3 regions of the Clostridium sp. 7_2_43FAA genome follow, and region 3 is predicted to be linked to each of the others. Evidence: predicted binding sites of a transcription regulator. Region 3 holds the regulator's gene; each other region holds the start of a gene.

Region 1 (6,637 bases), 1.9 Mb from region 3:
AAGATATTGAAATGAAATCAGTAAAGAATAGTAGTGAGATGAATACTTTAATAGCTTCAGCTGAAGATTTTGATAATAGATTTAGTAAGTTTAGTGATAATATGGATAACATGCTTAATGATATAAGCACAGTAAAAGAAATACTAATTTTAATAAATGATATTTCAGAGCAAACAAACTTATTAGCTTTAAATGCAGCTATTGAAGCTGCAAGAGTTGGACAAGCTGGAAAAGGGTTTGCTGTAGTAGCTGATGAAATAAGGAAGCTTGCAGAAAATTCAAATAATGCATCAAATAATATTCATAATATATTAAATAATGTATTTAAGAATACAAAGGGAATAGCAGAAGATACTGTAGAAATTAATAAAAAGCTACAATTACAAAGAAGTACTATAAACAATGCAATTAGTTCCTTTAATGATATAGCAAAAGAAGTTAAGAGCATAACACCTAGAATAAGTAATATAAACACTTCATTTACTGAAATAGACGAAAAGAAGAAGAATATATTAGAAAAAATTATAAATGTAGCAAAAGCATCAAAAGACATATCAAGTGCATCTGAAGAAATAACAGCATCATCAAATGATTTAAATAAATTTAGTGAAAATGTAGCTGAAGATTCTCAGGATTTAGCATATAGAAGTATTGAAGTTTTAAAATCTATAGATAGGTTTAAGATATAGAACTAAACGCTAGCATAATATTAAAGTGCTAGTGTTTTTTATTATAACTATAGAAAATAATATATGTTTGTTATAAATATAATCAATATATCTCACTTTTAATCATAATATAAAGAATAAATCCTTTATTTCAATATAGTAATTTTAAAGGAGGATAAGATGATACTAAACATTCGAGAAATAGTAATTAGATTCGTTCTTGCTGTTATAGTTGGAGGTATAATTGGATATGAAAGGGAAAGGCAACATAGGGCAGCAGGTTTTAGAACACATATATTAGTTTGCTTAGGAGCAACAATAATATCTTTATTACAAATTGATATTGGAAATAAAGCCATTGCTATGATTGAAGTAAATAAAGAGTTAAGTGAAGTTATAAAAATTGATTATGGAAGATTGGGAGCCCAAGTAATTACTGGAGTAGGATTTATAGGGGCAGGAGCTATAATTCACACTAAAGGAAATATTAAAGGACTAACAACAGCAGCAACTTTGTGGGTGGTTGCTTGCTTAGGATTATCTATAGGAATGGGAGAATATTATATAAGTATATTTGGAGCTATTATAATAGTAATAACATTAGTTTTTTTAAAAAGAATAGAAAATAAATTTATATCAAAAAATATAATTAAAAAGGTTGAAATTAAATATCGTAAAAAAGAAAATTTAAATATAGAAATACAAAAATGGTTTGAAAATGAAAATTTAAAGGTGAAAATAATTGAATACATTTTAGAAAAAGAAAAAACTCAATATGAGCAAGAAGAAGTTCATGCTATATATACAGTTATAAAGCCAGGGTATGTTAAATTAGATAAATTAATAGAAGGATTAAGAAAAAATGAAAATATAATTTATATAAAAATGTTAAGCTAATAAAAATAATTTTGATAATCAAAATACTTTATGTAAAAATATTAATTATACAATTGAAATTTGATGATTATTAGATTATTATTTAAATTAGGAACTATAGAAAAAGGATGGGATAAAGTTATTATGCAAAGAAGTGAAAGTATAGTTAATGAATTGCTTGTAAAAATATTTAATGAAATATTGCAAATTGAAGAAAAAACATTGAAAAGTGGGTATTTTTCAGACTTATCTGTTAGAGAAATGCATACTATAGAAAAAATAGGAAGAAAAGAACAAAGAATGATGAGTGAAGTAGCACAGGACTTAGGTATAACTGTTGGAACGTTAACTACATCAATAAATAGATTAATTAAAAAGGGATATGTAGATAGAAAGAGAATAGAAGAAGATAGAAGAGTAGTTTTAGTTGAATTAACTAAGAAGGGGAAGATTGCACATAGATTACATGAAAGATTTCATAATGAAATGGTAAGAAGTATGATGGATGATCTTTCAGAAGAAGAAAAGGACATATTAATAGGATCTTTAGATAAATTAAATGAATATTTTAAAGCTAAGTATGATTCTATAAAATAAAAAAGTCCCATATGCTATAATAAAGTAATCTTATTAAATTTACTATAATGAATCTAAGATTTATGATATTATTAGTATATTAAGAAGTATGGGAGGATATTATGGGAAACACTAGTTTGGAAGTTGCTAAGTATGCAACTAGGATGGCAATTTCATCTAGAGAGGAAGAGGAAGAACTCAAGGTTGAATTTAAGAAAAAAGGTGTGTTAGTAACTGCTGTAAATATAGGTGGGAATATAAATGATTCAACATCTAAAATATTAGAAAGAGCATTAGTAGCTTCTAAGAGAAATGGAGTAATAAGAGAAGAGCATTTACATGAAGGTGGAGTAATAGGAGCAACTAGAGATGCATTGATGCAGGTTTGGAATAGAGCAAGTGGACAAAATGTTGGTGGAAAAGTAGGGATTGCAAGAAGGGGAGAGCACTTAACGGTATGTATTTTTCTAAGTGTTGGACTTTTACATTTAGACGAAGTAGTGATTGGAATAGGTCATAGAGCCATTCCTGAATAATTATTAAAAATAAAGGTAATATATTTATGAATATATTACCTTTATTTTTATAAAACAATTTATAAAAATTTAAGTAAGAAAATAATAATAATGCTTATTTATTAAAATAGTAATATAGTAATTATATATAACAAAAAAAATATTATATATGAATATTTAAAGGCTTTTTTGGAAAATTAATATTAGCTTTAGTTTTTATAATAAAGCTAATATTTTTTTTATTTCAAAAATACTAGTTTTAAAAGTTGTTATAATTAATTATTAATTGTTATAAATATAACAATTAAATACTGAGAGTTATAAAATGAATTTTAAGTTGTTTTTCTAAAAAATCATTTTGAATTATATTATTATTCAGAATTTAATAGATAATCAGATAATATTAAGGAGGGTAAGTCGAATAAAAGAAAAAATATTAGAATTAAATATAAAACAGGTAGCAAAAGGGAAAAAACAAATCAAATAAATTGTATTAAAATAATACAAAAATATAAAGAATAAAAAAATGATAAATTTTTAACAAAATATATTGACAAAAATATAACAATGAAATAGAATAATATTGTAATCAAGTTAAGAAAAAACAAAAGACTAAAAAGAAAATAATTTTAAATGTAAAAATTATCTTATAGATATTTAGGAGGAATAAAAAAATGGCTGTAACAAATGCAAAAGAATTAACTCAAAGAATTAAAGAATTAAGAGAGGCGCAAAGGGTATTTGCTACTTATACTCAAGAGCAAGTAGATGAGATTTTTAGACAAGCAGCTATGGCAGCAAATGATAACAGAATTAAATTAGCAAAGATGGCAGTTGCTGAAACTGGAATGGGAATAGTAGAAGATAAAGTTATTAAGAATCATTTCGCAGCTGAATATATATATAATCAATATAAAGATATGAAAACTTGTGGAGTTTTAGAAGAAGATAAAACTTTTGGTATAACAAAGGTTGCAGAACCTATAGGTGTTATATCAGCTATAGTTCCAACAACAAATCCAACTTCAACAGCTATATTTAAAACTTTAATAGCATTAAAAACTAGAAATGCAATAATTATATCACCACACCCAAGAGCTAAAAAAGCTACAATTGAAGCAGCTAGAATAGTATTAGAAGCAGCAGTTAAAGCTGGTGCTCCAGAAGGAATCATAGGATGGATAGATGAGCCATCAGTAGAATTATCACAAAATGTTATGAGAGAATCTGATATAATTCTTGCAACAGGTGGACCAGCAATGGTAAAAGCTGCTTATTCATCAGGAAGACCAGCTTTAGGTGTTGGAGCAGGTAATACTCCAGCGATAATAGATGAAACAGCTCATATAAAGATGGCTGTAAACTCAATATTGCTTTCAAAGACATTTGATAACGGAGTTATTTGTGCATCAGAACAATCTTTAGTTGTTTTAGATCAAGTTTATGATGAAGTTAAGAATGAATTAAGCGATAGAGGTGCTTATATTCTTAAGGGAGAAGAAGTAGATAAAGTTAGAAAAATTATATTAAATGAAAAAGGCGGATTAAATGCAAATATAGTTGGTCAATCTGCATATAAAATTGCTGAAATGGCAGGAGTAAATGTTCCAACAACAGCTAAAGTTTTAGTTGGAGAAGTTGAATCTGTAGAATTAGAAGAACCATTCTCACATGAAAAATTATCACCAATTTTAGCAATGTATAGAGTAAAATCATACGAAGAAGCTCTAGAAAAAGCTAATAGATTAATAGAATTAGGTGGTATGGGTCATACTTCAATACTTTACACTGATCAACTTAAGTCAAGAGACAGAATATTACAATTTGGAGAAAAGATGAAAACAGCTAGAACATTAATAAATATGCCAGCATCTCAAGGTGCTATTGGAGACATATTTAACTTTAAACTAGCTCCATCATTAACTCTTGGATGTGGATCATGGGGAGGAAACTCAGTTTCAGAAAACGTTGGTCCAAAGCACTTAATTAACGTTAAGAGCATAGCTGAAAGGAGAGAAAATATGCTTTGGTTTAGAGTTCCAGAAAAAGTTTACTTCAAATATGGTTGTTTACCAGTAGCTTTAGAAGAGTTAAGAGACATGGGTAAGAAGAAGGCACTTATAGTAACTGATAAGGTATTATTTGAAATGGGATATACAAATAAAGTTACTGATGTTTTAGAAAGAAATGGAATACAATTTAAAATATTCTCAGATGTTGAACCAGATCCAACGCTTAGATGTGCAAAAGCTGGTGCTAAAGAAATGCTAGATTTTAATCCAGACGTTATAATTGCACTTGGTGGTGGATCAGCAATGGATGCCGCTAAGATTATGTGGGTAATGTATGAACATCCAGAAGTTAGATTTGAAGACTTAGCAATGAGATTTATGGATATAAGAAAGAGAGTTTATAAATTCCCAACTATGGGTGAAAAGGCTATGATGGTATCAATAGCTACTTCAGCAGGAACAGGTTCAGAAGTTACTCCATTTGCTGTTATTACTGATGAAAATACAGGAGTTAAATATCCACTTGCAGATTATGAACTAACTCCAGATATGGCAATAGTTGATGCTGAACTTATGATGACTTCACCTAAAGGATTAACAGCTTGTGCTGGTATAGACGTATTAGTTCATTCAATAGAAGCATATGTATCAATAATGGCTTCAGAATATACTAATGGTCTAGCTTTAGAAGCAATAAGATTAGTATTTAAATATTTACCAGATGCTTATAATGAAGGAACAACTAACGTTAAAGCAAGAGAAAAAATGGCACATGCGTCATGTATGGCTGGAATGGCATTCTCAAATGCATTCCTAGGAATTACACACTCAATGGCTCATAAATTAGGTGCATTCCATCACTTACCACATGGTATGGCTAACTCATTATTAATGAATGAAGTTATAAGATTCAATGCTACTGATGCTCCAACTAAACAAGCAGCTTTTGCTCAATATAAGTATCCAAATGCAGCATGGAGATATGCTAGAATAGCAGATCATCTTGGATTAGGTGGAAATAGCGAAGTAGAAAAAGTTGAATTATTAATAAAGGCTATAGAAAAATTACAAGCTAAAGTTAATATGCCAAAAACTATAAAGGAAGCAGGAGTATCTGAAACTAAGTTCTATGAAACTTTAGATGAAATGGTTGAGCAAGCATTTGATGATCAATGTACAGGTGCTAACCCAAGATACCCACTAATGAGTGAATTAAAAGAAATGTATATTACAGCTTATGAAGGTCCAAAGACTAAAGAAGTTAAAAAGGAAACAAAGAAAAAATAGTGTTTTAGAATAAAAATAGAGGTTACTTTATGTAACCTCTATTTTTATTTACATATTACTCATATATGAGAAGAAATTGTGATATTATTTATAGAGAGAATTTGTTAAGATGTTACAAAGATTATATTATAGCATGGAGGAAATATATGAAAAAGAAAATATTAATAATAACTCTATTATTATTTGCACAAATACTTATGTTTGGATGTTCAAAGGATGTAAGTAGACAAGATGAAAAAAAGATAAAAGAAACAATTGATTTAGTTTTATCATATAAAGATGGATATGATGATACTATGAAGAAACATATAAGTGAGGAGAAGTTTTATATTTGTAATTATGTAGAGTTTTATTCATTATATATAGGTGAATTAAATCTTGAAAAATATGAAAGTAATATAGTAAGTATTAAAGAGGAAAATGGAAAGTATAAAGTTTATATGACTCTTGATATGGTAGCAAAAGCATTAGAAAAGCATGGAGATGAAAAGGCAAGTGATGAAGCAGTAGGTGAAGATGTTCCAGTTGAAGTAGTTGTAAAAGAAAAGGATGGAGAATTTTATATAGAAGGATTTACTGAATATGAAGATCTTGAAAAGGCTAAAGAATTAAATGATGGATTTAAGTAAAAATAACAAAAGGAAAGAGTGAAAATAATGAAACCATTAGCAGAAATAATGAGACCAAAAACACTAGAAGATTT
Region 2 (6,637 bases), 590 kb from region 3:
TTTTTTTCCACCAGAATCACTACCTGATGAATCTTCTTTTGAATTACCACAAGATATTAAACCAAATGATAAGATCCCAGCTAAAATAACACTTAAAATCTTTTTCTTTTTCATAAAAACCTCTCCCTTTTGAAACATTTTTTTTGTTTAATTTCAAATTTATTATATCATTTGCTTTATACGTTTTCAATAATTTTTGAAAGTTTTTTCTAATTTTTTTGTTTTATTTCTCCTTTTTTATTGTGTTATTCTGACTTTTTAATAGATTTAAAACATTTTTTCTGTTTTAAACTACTGAAAACTTAGAATGTTAAATACTTTGTTCCAAATTATTTGTTTTAATTCATTTGTTTAATTTCACTTACCATGATATAATTTATATAGATATTATATATCTCTATATTTTTTACTTTATATATAACAATTTTTATAATTGGGAAAGGAACAATAAAATGAAAAGCTTATCTGTAAATTTTAATGATATTGATAAAATGGCTTCTTATGCTAAAGCTCTATCATCAGAAGATAGAATAAAAATATTAAAAATAACTGCTAATAGTGCTCCTACAGTTAATGAACTTGCAGAAGCATTGTCAATTCCCCTTTCAACTACCGCAATGCATGTAAAAGTTTTAGAAGAATGCGGACTAATATTAACAAGATTAGAACCAGCTGTAAGAGGAACCAAAAAAGTTTGTTTTAGAAACGTAGATGATATTTTTATAGATTTAAATCTTCAAACAGAAGAAAACAAACACAGATGTCACTATATAAACATGCCGATAGGTTCTTATGTAAATTGTGACATTAACGGTACTTGTGGTATGGCTAATGAAAATTCACAAATTGGAATTTTGGATAATCCACAAACTTTCTACTACCCAGATCGTTATACAGCACAAATCATATGGTTTGAACAAGGTTTCTTAGAATACCGCTTTCCATTGGATATATTATCTTTCGGAGATTTAACTAGTTTTAATTTATCTTTTGAATGCTGCTCCGAAGCTCCATCTTATAATCCACATTGGCCATCAGATATAACCGTATGGATGAACAACGTAGAACTACATACTTGGACATCTCCAGGAGACTTTGGCGGAAGATCAGGAAAGTTAAACCCCGTATGGTGGCCTCATAGTTCTACACAATACGGACTTTTGAGATCATACAAAATAGATAATACCGGAACATACTGTGATGAAATTTTAGTTTCATCAATTACTTTAAAAGATTTAGATGTTACCAAAACTCCATACCTAGCAGTAAAAATAGGAATAAAAGAAGATGCCGAAAACTCAAGAGGAATAAATATATTCGGAGAAAAATTTGGCGATCATCCTCAATCTATCTTGCTAGGAATTGAATACAATTCTAAAATATAAATTAAAAACCGTAATTAAAGGATTAGAAATCACTTTAATTACGGTTTTTAATTTATATTAATTCAACAATACTCAGAATGAAAGATTATTTATTTTTAATAACCCAATATCCAATTAACTCTATTTAACTATAAACTTATAAATAGTCTCACTAGAATATTTTCTACCCGCCTCAAGAATGGAATCTTCTATAAACAAATTAGATTTTCCAATCGGAACGTTTTGCGTTTCAAGACACACAGCATCTCTAGCTTCTATTTCTCTGCCTATGGACAACTTCCCTTTACTAACATAATTACCACTATAAACTACTACTCCATTACAATCAGTAGAAATCAATAACCCTCTTCCCGATTCTTCATCATATAACTCTACTCTATTTTCAGTTTTCATATAATCTTTGAATTTGAAAAAATGATCATATCCCTTTGTAATATTAAATTGATAATAATCTTGATAAATATCTTGTCCAATTTTCTTTCTCTTAGTAAAGTCAAAAGGTGTATTTAAAACATTAATCATTTTCCCAGTAACAATAGATTCATCATCTAATTCAGTAAACTTATCAGCTTGTATTTGTAAAGTATGAGTAGTAATTTTTCTTTTGCAATTACCACTCAAATTAAAATAACTATGATTAGTCATATTTAACACTGTGGTTTTATCAGATATTCCATTATAAGAAATTTTAAATTCATTATCATTGTTTAATAAATAGCAAACTTCAACTTCTACCTTACCCGGAAATCCACCTTCCCCATCTTCACTTATACAATAAAATTTAACACTAACGAAGTCTTCGCCTTTAACAGTTTTAAAACTAAATTTTTTAACATTAAAACCATTATATCCACCATGTAAAGTATTATTCCCATCATTTTTATTTAACTCATAATCCAATTCATCAATTCTAATTTTAGCTCCGCCTATTCTTCCAGAGTTTCTTCCTATAACAGCTCCAAAATAAGCAGTAGTATTTAGATAATCATCACAATCTTCATATCCCAAAACTATATTTTCATATTTACCATACCTATCAGGAACATTTATTTGTGTAATTATACAACCTAAGTCAATGCATTTAACTTCAACACCATTATCATTGATTAAAACAATTTCTTTGTATAAATTCCCACTTTTTGTTTCTATAAAATTTGTTTTAATATCCATTTTCCCCATTCTCCTTCGCATATTATTGATTAAAATAACACTAATACCCTTTTTATCACATAATTAAAATCAGTATTATTATTTTAAAACATTATTTATGTTTCAATTATAATCCAAATTGTACTTTTTTTAAATATATTAATTTATTTTTCCAGACTTTATTTGAATCTACTAATTAGATATTAAAGCTATTATTAATTTCAACTAATAATATAATGAAAGTAAAAATACAAAAAGAGCCATGTAATGTTTATTTTATAAATCATTACATAACTCTTTTTTTTGAAAAACTTACAAATTAATAATTAACTATTTGTGAGAAATCAGCAGCTACTAAGCTAGCTCCACCAACCAAAGCTCCATCTATGTCAGACATAGCCATTTGATCTTTAATTGTATTTGGCTTAACTGATCCACCGTATTGGATTCTTACTTTATCAGCAACTTCTTTGCCAAACATTTCAGCAACAACGCCTCTGATAGCCATTATTGTTTCATTAGCTTGCTCATTAGTAGCAGTTTTACCTGTTCCTATTGCCCATATTGGTTCGTAAGCAATAACTACTTTTTCTGCTAATTCATTTGATAAACCTTCTAAATCAGCTTTAATTTGATCTCCAACAACTTCATTAGTTGTTCCATTTTCTCTTTGCTCTAAAGATTCTCCACAGCAAAGTATTGGAGTTAAGTTATGAGCAAATGCAGCTTTAACTTTCTTGTTTAAAGCTTCATCAGTTTCATTGAAGTATTCTCTTCTTTCACTATGTCCTAAAACAACATAGCTAACTCCCATAGCTTCTAACATTCCTGGAGCAACTTCACCAGTGAAAGCTCCTTTTTCTTCAAAGTGCATATTTTGAGCAGCAACCTTAATGTTTGATCCTTCTACTGCTTTTAATACAGCATCTAAACAAACAAAAGTAGGGCATACTACTACGTCACATGTAGCATCTTTTACTAATGGTTTTAATTCTTCTATAACTTTTACAGCTTCTGCTGGAGTGTAGTGCATCTTCCAGTTTCCTGCTATTATCGCTTTTCTCATTTAAATCACCTCTTATATTTAATTTGAATAATGAAGGAGTAAAAGAATGAAAAAGTTAAGGTAATTATTCACCGAAGTTGAATAATTAAAATTAAATTCAATTTATAATTTCACTTAAGTGGAATTATAAATATTTTTTATTTTCTTAATCCAGTTCACTGGATTATTTCCTCAACTCTTTCACTTATAGTTAAAAGTATAACTTTTAACTATAATTTTCACTTTTTTCATTCTTCACTTTTAATAACTAAACTCGTTTTATTTATTATTTAGCGCTTCTATTCCTGGTAATACTTTTCCTTCTAAGAATTCTAATGAAGCTCCACCACCTGTTGAGATGTGAGTCATCTTATCTCCGAATCCTAAGATATTAACAGCTGCAGCTGAGTCTCCTCCACCGATAACTGTTGTAGCATCTGCATCTGCCATAGCTTTAGCAACTGCAATTGTTCCTTTGTTGAAGTTTTCGAATTCGAATACTCCCATTGGTCCGTTCCATATAACTGTTTTAGCATCTTTAATTGCATCAGCATATAAAGTTTCTGTTTTTGGTCCGATATCTAATCCCATGCTTCCTGCTGGAATGTTTTGATCTTCTGTAACTACTGGTTCAACATCTTTAAATTCTGCAGCAACTCTGTGGTCAACTGGTAATAAGAATTTAACTCCTTTTGCAGCTGCCTTTTCGATCATTTCCTTAGCATATTCAATTCTATCAGCTTCTACTAATGATGATCCTACTTCGTATCCTTGAGCTTTTAAGAATGTGTAAGCCATTCCACCACCGATGATTAATGTATCAACTTTTTCTAATAAGTTGTTAATAACAGCTATCTTGTCTGAAACTTTAGCTCCACCTAATATAGCAACGAATGGTCTAACTGGATTGTTTACTGCTTCACCTAAGAATTTTAATTCTTTTTGAATTAAGTATCCACATACAGCTGTATCTAAGAATTCAGTAACTCCAACTGTTGAACAGTGAGCTCTGTGAGCTGTACCAAATGCATCATTTACAAATATATCAGCTAATGAAGCTAATTCTTTTGAGAATTCTTCAATGTTCTTAGTTTCTTCTTTTCTGCATCTTGTATTTTCTAATAATACAACATCTCCATCTTTCATTTCTGCAACAGCAGCTCTAGCATTTGCTCCTACAACTTCTTCATCTCTTGCAAAAACTACTTCTTTGTCTAGCATTTCGCTTAATCTCTTAGCAACTGGCGCTAATGATTTTGATGCATCTTTTCCTAAATGTGAGCAAAGTATAACTCTAGCTCCATTGTTGATTAAGTACTTAATTGTTGGTAATGCACCGTTTAATCTGTTTTCATCAGTTATAACGCCATCTTTTAGTGGCACATTGAAGTCACATCTTACTAAAACCTTTTTACCTTTAACGTCTATATCTTCGATAGTTTTCTTATTAAAGCTCATTGATTTCACCTCTTAAATTTATTTTGATTAATCTATACAATTTTTATAAACACAAATTTATAATTCTTAATTAATTTAAAATTGGCCTGGCCTCATAGATTTTCTATAAAACCAGACCAACAATTATATTTCTTTAATTATACAGTTAACTATTTAATTATCTAGTTACGAAGTATTTTAAAGTTCTGATTAATTGGTTAGTGTATGACATTTCATTGTCGTACCAAGCAGCAACTTTAACTAATTGCTCATCTCCAACTGTCATAACCTTAGTTTGAGTTGCATCGAATAATGAACCGTAAGTGATTCCGATTACGTCTGATGAAACTATTTCATCTTCAGTGTAACCAAATGATTCGTTTGCAGCAGCAGCCATAGCAGCGTTTATTTCTTCTACAGTTACTTTCTTGTCTAAAGTTACAACTAATTCAGTTAATGAACCTGTAGTAACTGGAACTCTTTGAGCACCACCATCTAATTTTCCTTTTAATTCTGGAATAACTAAACCAATTGCTTTAGCAGCTCCAGTTGAGTTTGGAACGATGTTAGCAGCAGCAGCTCTACCTCTTCTTAAATCGCCTTTTCCGTGAGGACCATCTAATGTGTTTTGGTCATTAGTATAAGCGTGGATTGTAGTCATAAATCCTTTTTGAACTCCAAACTTGTCGTTTAATACTTTAGCCATTGGAGCTAAACAGTTTGTAGTACATGAAGCACCTGAAACAACTGTTTCAGTACCATCTAATATATCATTATTTACGTTGTAAACAACAGTCTTGATGTCTCCAGTTGCAGGAGCTGAAATAACAACCTTCTTAGCACCAGCTTCTAAGTGTAAACCAGCTTTTTCTTGAGAAGTGAAGAATCCAGTACATTCTAAAACTACGTCAACGTTTAATTCTTTCCATGGTAAGTCAGCAGGATTTCTTTCAGCTGTAACTTTTATTTCTTTTCCGTTAACAACGAAAGCTCCTTCTTTAACTTCGATTTCTCCGTTGAATCTTCCTTGTGAAGAGTCATATTTAAATAAGTGAGCTAAAGTCTTAGCATCAGTTAAATCGTTGATTGCTACCACGTTGAATTCTGGGTTTTCAATCATTAATCTTAACGCTAATCTTCCTATTCTTCCAAAACCATTAATTGCTACATTTACCATTTGCAATTACCTCCTAAAAATAGTTATATTTAAAATTTTTAAAATTTTAAGCTTGTTTAGTGTGTTCCTTAATAAATTCTACAATTTTTCTACCAGCTGCTTCATCTGTTATTAATACTGCATTTTGATTTTTCATCATTGTTGCAATAATAGCATCAACTTTATTTTCCCCAGCTGCTACAGCAATATGTGTGTTAATTTTTCTTGCTTCATTAATATTTATTCCAATTGAAGTATTTTCTGAAACAACTTTGGAATCTTTGTTAAAATAACAACCAAAAGCTTCACCGACAGCTCCAAGAGATTTAAGTTTATTAAACTCTTCTTCTGAAACATCTCTCTTTTCTGCCATAACTAAAGCATCACCAATACCATAAATTAAAATATCGGCCTTATGGATATTATCTATAACTTCCTTTATTTCCTTTTCCTTTAGTAAAGTAT
Region 3 (6,637 bases):
GCACTTACTGGAGAATCTGTTCCAAGAGAAGTTTCAACAGGAGAAGATATTTTAGCTGGTTTCATAAATACTAATGGTGTTTTAAAGGTAAAAGTAACTAAGAACTTTAAAGAATCAACAGTTTCTAGAATTCTAGAGTTAGTAGAAAATGCTTCTAATAAAAAAGCACCAACTGAAAAGTTTATAACTAGATTTGCAAGGATATATACTCCAATAGTTGTTTTCTCTGCATTAGCATTAGCAATAATACCACCTCTAGTTATTAAGGATGCAAGTTTTTATGACTGGATTTATAGAGCATTAATATTCTTAGTAGTATCTTGTCCATGTGCCTTGGTAGTTTCAATTCCTCTAGGATTATTTGCAGGGATTGGTGGTGCATCTAGAAAAGGTATATTAGTTAAAGGTGGAAACTATTTAGAAGCACTTAAAGATGTTAATACAGTTGTTTTTGATAAAACAGGAACATTAACAAAAGGTGTTTTCAAAGTAACAGAAATAAATAACGTTGACATAGCTAAGGAAGAATTAATAAAGATTGCAGCTATTTCTGAAAGTTTGTCAAATCACCCAATAGCACAATCTATAATAAAGGAATATGGAAAAGAAATAGATTCTAATGAGCTAAGTGACTACGAAGAGATATCTGGACATGGAATTAAGGTGACAATTAATAATTCACAAGTATTAATTGGAAATTATAAGCTTATGGAAAAGTTTGAAATAAAATATAATAATATAAATTCAATTGGAACAATAGTTCATGTAGCAATAAATAATAAATATAAAGGTAATATAGTAATTTCAGATGAAATAAAGGAAGGTTCTAAATCAGCAATAGAAGGATTAAAGGCTATTGGTGTATCTCAAACAGTTATGCTAACAGGAGATAACAAATCAGTAGGAGAAAAGGTAGCATCATTAGTTGGAGTAGATAAGGTATTTGCTGAATTATTACCAGGAGATAAAGTTGAAAAAGTAGAAGATTTAATTAAAAATAATTCAACTGAAGGGAAAGTTATATTTGTAGGAGATGGAATAAACGATGCACCGGTTTTAGCAAGAGCGGACATTGGAGTTGCTATGGGTGGTATTGGATCAGATGCAGCTATAGAAGCGGCAGATGTAGTTCTAATGAAAGATGACCCTGAAGCATTAGTTACAGCTATTAAAGTAGCAAGAAAAACAAATAAAATATTATGGCAAAATATAATATTCTCATTAGGAGTAAAAGTTCTTGTATTACTTTTAGGAGCTTTTGGTATTGCAAATATGTGGGAAGCTGTATTTGCAGATGTTGGAGTTACAGTAATAGCAGTAATAAATTCAACAAGATGCTTGAAATAATTTCAAATACTATTTTTATTGACAAATTTCAGCATATTAAATATAATAAATTAGGTTGAGAACATTTCAGGCATAAGGGAAGCATACAAGATCATTATCTTGTTTACAGAGCACATTGGGGCTCTGTATAAATTTGAGACTTATGTATAACGGATCTGCTACGTTATACATAAGTCTTAATTTTTTTATATAATATAATTACGCTAAATTTTGTTTGAAAATAAAAATTAAAACTAATAAAAAATATATAAAAAGTATATTAATTGACCAAAATATTACTAAGTAAACTTTTATGATTGAGAAAAAATTAACTATTTAATATACGTTTTAGCTTGTTAAATAGATAACCTAAGTTGTTTTAAAATTATAATAAAAGTGGTAAAATATAAATATGAATATGAATAATATTGTTTTAATATATAAGATAAGAGAAAGTAGGAGAAAATATAGTATGGATAAGAAAAAGAATATTTCAATGGCCGTAATCAAGAGATTACCAAAATATCATAGATATTTACAAGAGTTATTAAGAAATGATGTAGATAGAATTTCTTCAAAAGAACTAGGAGAAAAAATAGGATTTACGGCATCACAAATAAGACAAGATTTAAATTGCTTTGGTGACTTTGGTCAACAAGGATATGGATACAATGTAAAGGACTTATATAATCAAATTAGCATAATATTAGGGTTAAATAGAGAATATAAGGGCGTAATTATTGGAGCTGGTAACATAGGTCAGGCAATAGCAAATTACAGCAGATTCTCACAAATTGGGTTAGATATAGAAGCTATATTTGATGCAAATCCAAAACTTTTAGGAATGAGAATAAGAGATATAGAAATACAAGATATAGATATACTAAAAAATTATCTTGAAGATAATAGTATAGATATAGGTATAATCTGTGTTCCAAGAATTAATGCTCAAAAGGTATGCGATATTCTAGTGGAAAATGGAGTAACAGGTATATGGAATTTTGCACCTGTTGACTTATCTGTACCTAAGGATGTAACAGTAGAAAATGTTCATTTATCAGAAAGCTTATTAACATTAATATATTTATTACATGATAAAAATGAAAACAAATAACTAAATTGATAATTGGATTAAATTAGAAATAGTTATTGCAAAAGAAAATTTAAGAGTTTATAATAATAATTGAAGCATCTGCTTCAATTATTTTTGCTTGTGATTGTTATAAGATTAACAAATTGATTCTATATGATACATACTAACATAAATTCAATTATTAATATGTTTTAAATGCAATCATAAGATACTACATGGGTTATGTCTATTGAATAAATTTAATATAAGCATGGATAAAAGGGGGATTCTATAATGGAATTGAAAAATATAATTCTTGAAAAAGAGGAAAATCTAGCGATTGTTACAATTAATAGACCTAAAGCATTAAATGCATTAAACTCAGAAACATTAAAGGATTTAGACGTAGTATTAGAAGACTTAGAAAATGATAGTAATATTTACTGTGTTATATTAACAGGAGCGGGAGAAAAGGCTTTTGTTGCCGGAGCTGATATTTCAGAAATGAAAGATTTATCAGAGGATGAAGGAAAAGAATTTGGCCTTTTAGGAAATAGAGTTTTCAGAAGATTGGAAAAACTAAACAAGCCTGTTATTGCAGCAGTATCAGGATTTGCCCTTGGTGGTGGATGTGAACTAGCTATGGCATGTGATATAAGAATAGCTTCTGAAAAAGCAAGATTTGCTCAACCAGAAGTTGGTCTTGGAATAACACCTGGATTTGGTGGAACTCAAAGATTGCCTAGATTAGTTGGAGAAGGTAAAGCTAAAGAACTTATTTATACATGTGCAACTGTAAAAGCAGAGGAAGCGCTTAGAATTGGGTTAGTAAATAAAGTCGTAGCCCTTGAAAATTTAATGGAAGAAGCAAAAGCTATGGCAAAGACAATAATTAATAATGCTCCAATTGCAGTTAAGTTATGTAAAGATGCAATAAATAGGGGAATGCAAGTTGATATAGATAGAGCTATAGAAATTGAAGCTGAAGATTTTGGAAAGTGCTTCTCAACAGAAGATCAAAAAGAAGGAATGACAGCTTTTATTGAAAAGAGAAATAAAAATTTTTATAACAAATAGTCAGAAAAAATGAAATATAACGAATTATCAAAAAAATAAAATATATGTAGTTAAGTAAAAATATGTAGTTAAGTAAAAATGGGTGCAATATCGAGGAGGTATAATAAATGAATTTTCAATTAACTAGAGAGCAAGAATTAGTAAGACAAATGGTTAGAGAATTCGCTATGAATGAGGTAAAACCAATTGCTGCTGAAATTGATGAAACAGAAAGATTTCCTATGGAGAATGTTGAAAAAATGGCCAAGCTTGGAATGTTAGGAATTCCATTTGCTAAAGAATATGGTGGAGCTGGTGGAGACACTCTTTCTTATATAATAGCAGTAGAAGAATTATCAAAAGCTTGTGGAACTACAGGTGTTATAGTATCTGCTCATACTTCTCTTTGTGCTTCTTTAATAGAGCAATTTGGAACAAAAGAGCAAAAAGAAAAATATCTAGTAGATCTTGCAAGTGGTAAAAAATTAGGTGCATTTGGATTAACTGAACCAGGAGCTGGTACAGATGCAGCAGGACAACAAACTGTAGCTGTATTAGATGGAGATAATTATATATTAAATGGATCAAAGATATTTATAACAAATGGTGGAGTAGCTGATACATTTATTATTTTTGCTATGACTGATAGAAGTAAAGGAACAAGAGGAATTTCAGCATTTATAGTTGAAAAAGAATTTGAAGGTTTCTCAATTGGAAAGAAAGAAGAAAAGCTTGGAATTAGAGCGTCTTCAACAACAGAGTTAGTTATGAGCAATTGTATAGTTCCAAAAGAAAATTTAATTGGACAAGAAGGTAAAGGTTTTGGTATAGCTATGAAAACTCTAGATGGAGGAAGAATTGGTATTGCAGCTCAAGCTCTAGGAATTGCAGAAGGAGCATTTGAAGAAGCTGTTGCTTACATGAAAGAAAGAAAACAATTTGGAAAACCATTAGCAGCTTTCCAAGGACTTCAATGGATGATAGCAGAAATGGATACTAAAATTGAAGCTGCAAGGCATTTAGTTTATAAAGCTGCTTGGTTAAAGGATAATAAACTTCCATATTCAGTAGATGCAGCAAGAGCTAAACTTTATGCAGCAGAAGTTGCTATGGATGTAACAACTAAGGCAGTCCAAATATTTGGTGGATATGGATACACTAAGGAATATCCAGTTGAAAGAATGATGAGAGATGCAAAAATAACTGAAATATATGAAGGAACTTCAGAAGTTCAAAAGATGGTTATTTCAGGAAATGCTTTAAGATAATAGGGGAGGATTTATAGATGAATATAGTAGTTTGTTTAAAACAAGTTCCAGATACAACAGCTGTTAAAATTGATCCAAAGACAGGGACTCTTATAAGAGATGGTGTTCCATCAATAATAAATCCAGAAGATAAGCATGCTTTAGAAGCAGCCTTAACTTTAAAGGATAATGTAGGTGGAAAGGTTACAGTAGTAAGTATGGGGCCTCCTCAAGCACAAAATGCATTAAGAGAAGCTTTATGTATGGGAGCTGATGAAGCTATACTTATAACTGATAGAGCTTTTGCAGGAGCTGATACACTAGCAACTTCAAAAACTTTAGCAGGAGCAATAAGAAGATTAGAATATGATGTAGTTTTTGCTGGAAGACAAGCTATAGATGGAGATACAGCACAAGTTGGACCAGAAATTGCAGAACATTTAAATATACCTCAAGTAACATATGTTCAAGGTGTTAAAGTAGAAGATGATGGGTTATTAGTAAATAGAGCATTAGAAGATGGGTATGAATTAATAAAGGTTAATGGACCAGTTCTTTTAACAGCTATAAAAGAATTAAATGAACCAAGATATATGAATGTTAGATATATCTTTGATACTGAAAATACAGAAATAAAAATTTGGTCAGCAGCTGACCTAGAAGTGAATAAAGAAGAACTAGGACTTAAAGGTTCACCAACAAAGGTTAAAAAGTCAATGACTAAAGAAGCTAAGGGAGCAGGAGAATTAATAAATGAAGTTCCAAATGAAGCTGTAAAATATGTATTAGGTAAATTAAAAGAAAAACACTACATCTAGGAAATATGGGAGGTAAAAAAGATGAGTATAGCAGATTACAGAGGCGTATGGGTATTTGCTGAGCAAAGAGAAGGAGAACTTCAAAAGGTTTCTTTAGAATTACTTGGTGAAGGTAGAAAAATTGCTGATAAATTAGGAGTAAAATTAACAGCTCTTTTATTAGGAGATAATATAAAGGGTTTAGCTGATATATTAGGAAGACATGGAGCAGATGAGGTTTTAGTGGCAGAAAATGAATTATTAAAGCACTATACTACTGATGGATATACAAAGGTTATTTGTGATTTAGCAAATGAAAGAAAGCCAGGAATATTATTTATAGGAGCAACTTTCATTGGAAGAGACCTAGGACCTAGAGTAGCTGCAAGGTTATCTACAGGATTAACAGCAGACTGTACAGTTTTAGATGTCGATGTAGAAAAAGCTGATTTATTAGCAACAAGACCAGCATTTGGTGGTAACTTAATGGCTACAATAGCATGTCCAGATCACAGACCACAAATGGCAACAGTAAGACCAGGAGTATTTTCAAAGCTTTCAGATGAAGATAGAAACTTTACTGTAGAAGAAGTAGAAGTAAAAATCGCAGATTCAGATATCAGAACTAAAATAGTTGAGATAGTAAAAGAAGCAAAAGATATCGTTGATATAAGCGAAGCTAACTTCATTGTTTCAGGTGGTAGAGGAGTAGGTTCAAAAGAAAATTTTGCTATTTTAGAAGAATTAGCAGAAGCTTTAGGTGGAACAGTAGCAGGTTCAAGAGCAGCTGTAGAAAATGGATGGATAGAAAGAGATTATCAAGTTGGACAAACAGGTAAAACAGTAAGGCCAACTATATATATAGCATGTGGTATTTCAGGTGCAATACAACACGTTGCAGGTATGCAAGATTCAGATTTAATAATAGCTATAAATAAAGATGCATCAGCTCCAATAATGCAAACAGCAGATTATGCAATAGTTGGAGACTTGCTAAAAGTTGTTCCAGAGATGACAGCACAAGTAAAAGCAATGAAAGAAAACTAGGAACAATGGATAATAGACAATTAAGGAGATAACTCAGACAAGCTAAGTTATGAAGTTAGAAGGAATAACAATTGAGAATGGATAATGTATAA

The links. The regulator Rex, encoded in region 3, represses fermentation and respiration genes when NADH is low (regulators of the CRP and FNR family bind a similar motif). The targets are predictions, from matches to a motif close to ATTGTTAANNNNTTAACAAT.
Region 1: adhE (bifunctional acetaldehyde-CoA/alcohol dehydrogenase) is a predicted target of Rex. The motif match lies at 3,185-3,204, and genes of this name have one in related genera.
Region 2: CSBG_RS12995 (phosphoglycerate kinase) is a predicted target of Rex. The motif match lies at 5,100-5,119, and genes of this name have one in related genera.

The regions. Positions count from the first base shown of each region.
Region 1 is NZ_JH815222.1:1,142,915-1,149,551, forward strand. Features, by position in the region: gene CSBG_RS06980 (methyl-accepting chemotaxis protein) at 1-689, shown strand, start outside; gene CSBG_RS06985 (MgtC/SapB family protein) at 849-1,565, shown strand; gene CSBG_RS06990 (MarR family transcriptional regulator) at 1,689-2,141, shown strand; gene CSBG_RS06995 (HutP family protein) at 2,243-2,656, shown strand; gene adhE (bifunctional acetaldehyde-CoA/alcohol dehydrogenase) at 3,310-5,934, shown strand; gene CSBG_RS07005 (hypothetical protein) at 6,081-6,563, shown strand; gene CSBG_RS07010 (replication-associated recombination protein A) at 6,591-6,637, shown strand, end outside.
Region 2 is NZ_JH815222.1:2,443,022-2,449,658, forward strand. Features, by position in the region: gene CSBG_RS12975 (extracellular solute-binding protein) at 1-114, opposite strand, end outside; gene CSBG_RS12980 (helix-turn-helix domain-containing protein) at 453-1,385, shown strand; gene CSBG_RS12985 (aldose epimerase family protein) at 1,506-2,555, opposite strand; gene tpiA (triose-phosphate isomerase) at 2,854-3,600, opposite strand; gene CSBG_RS12995 (phosphoglycerate kinase) at 3,859-5,037, opposite strand; gene gap (type I glyceraldehyde-3-phosphate dehydrogenase) at 5,195-6,193, opposite strand; gene CSBG_RS13005 (sugar-binding domain-containing protein) at 6,240-6,637, opposite strand, start outside.
Region 3 is NZ_JH815222.1:3,028,518-3,035,154, reverse strand. Features, by position in the region: gene CSBG_RS15370 (heavy metal translocating P-type ATPase) at 1-1,347, shown strand, start outside; gene CSBG_RS15365 (redox-sensing transcriptional repressor Rex) at 1,799-2,440, shown strand; gene CSBG_RS15360 (short-chain-enoyl-CoA hydratase) at 2,693-3,475, shown strand; gene CSBG_RS15355 (acyl-CoA dehydrogenase) at 3,583-4,722, shown strand; gene CSBG_RS15350 (electron transfer flavoprotein subunit beta/FixA family protein) at 4,740-5,519, shown strand; gene CSBG_RS15345 (electron transfer flavoprotein subunit alpha/FixB family protein) at 5,541-6,545, shown strand.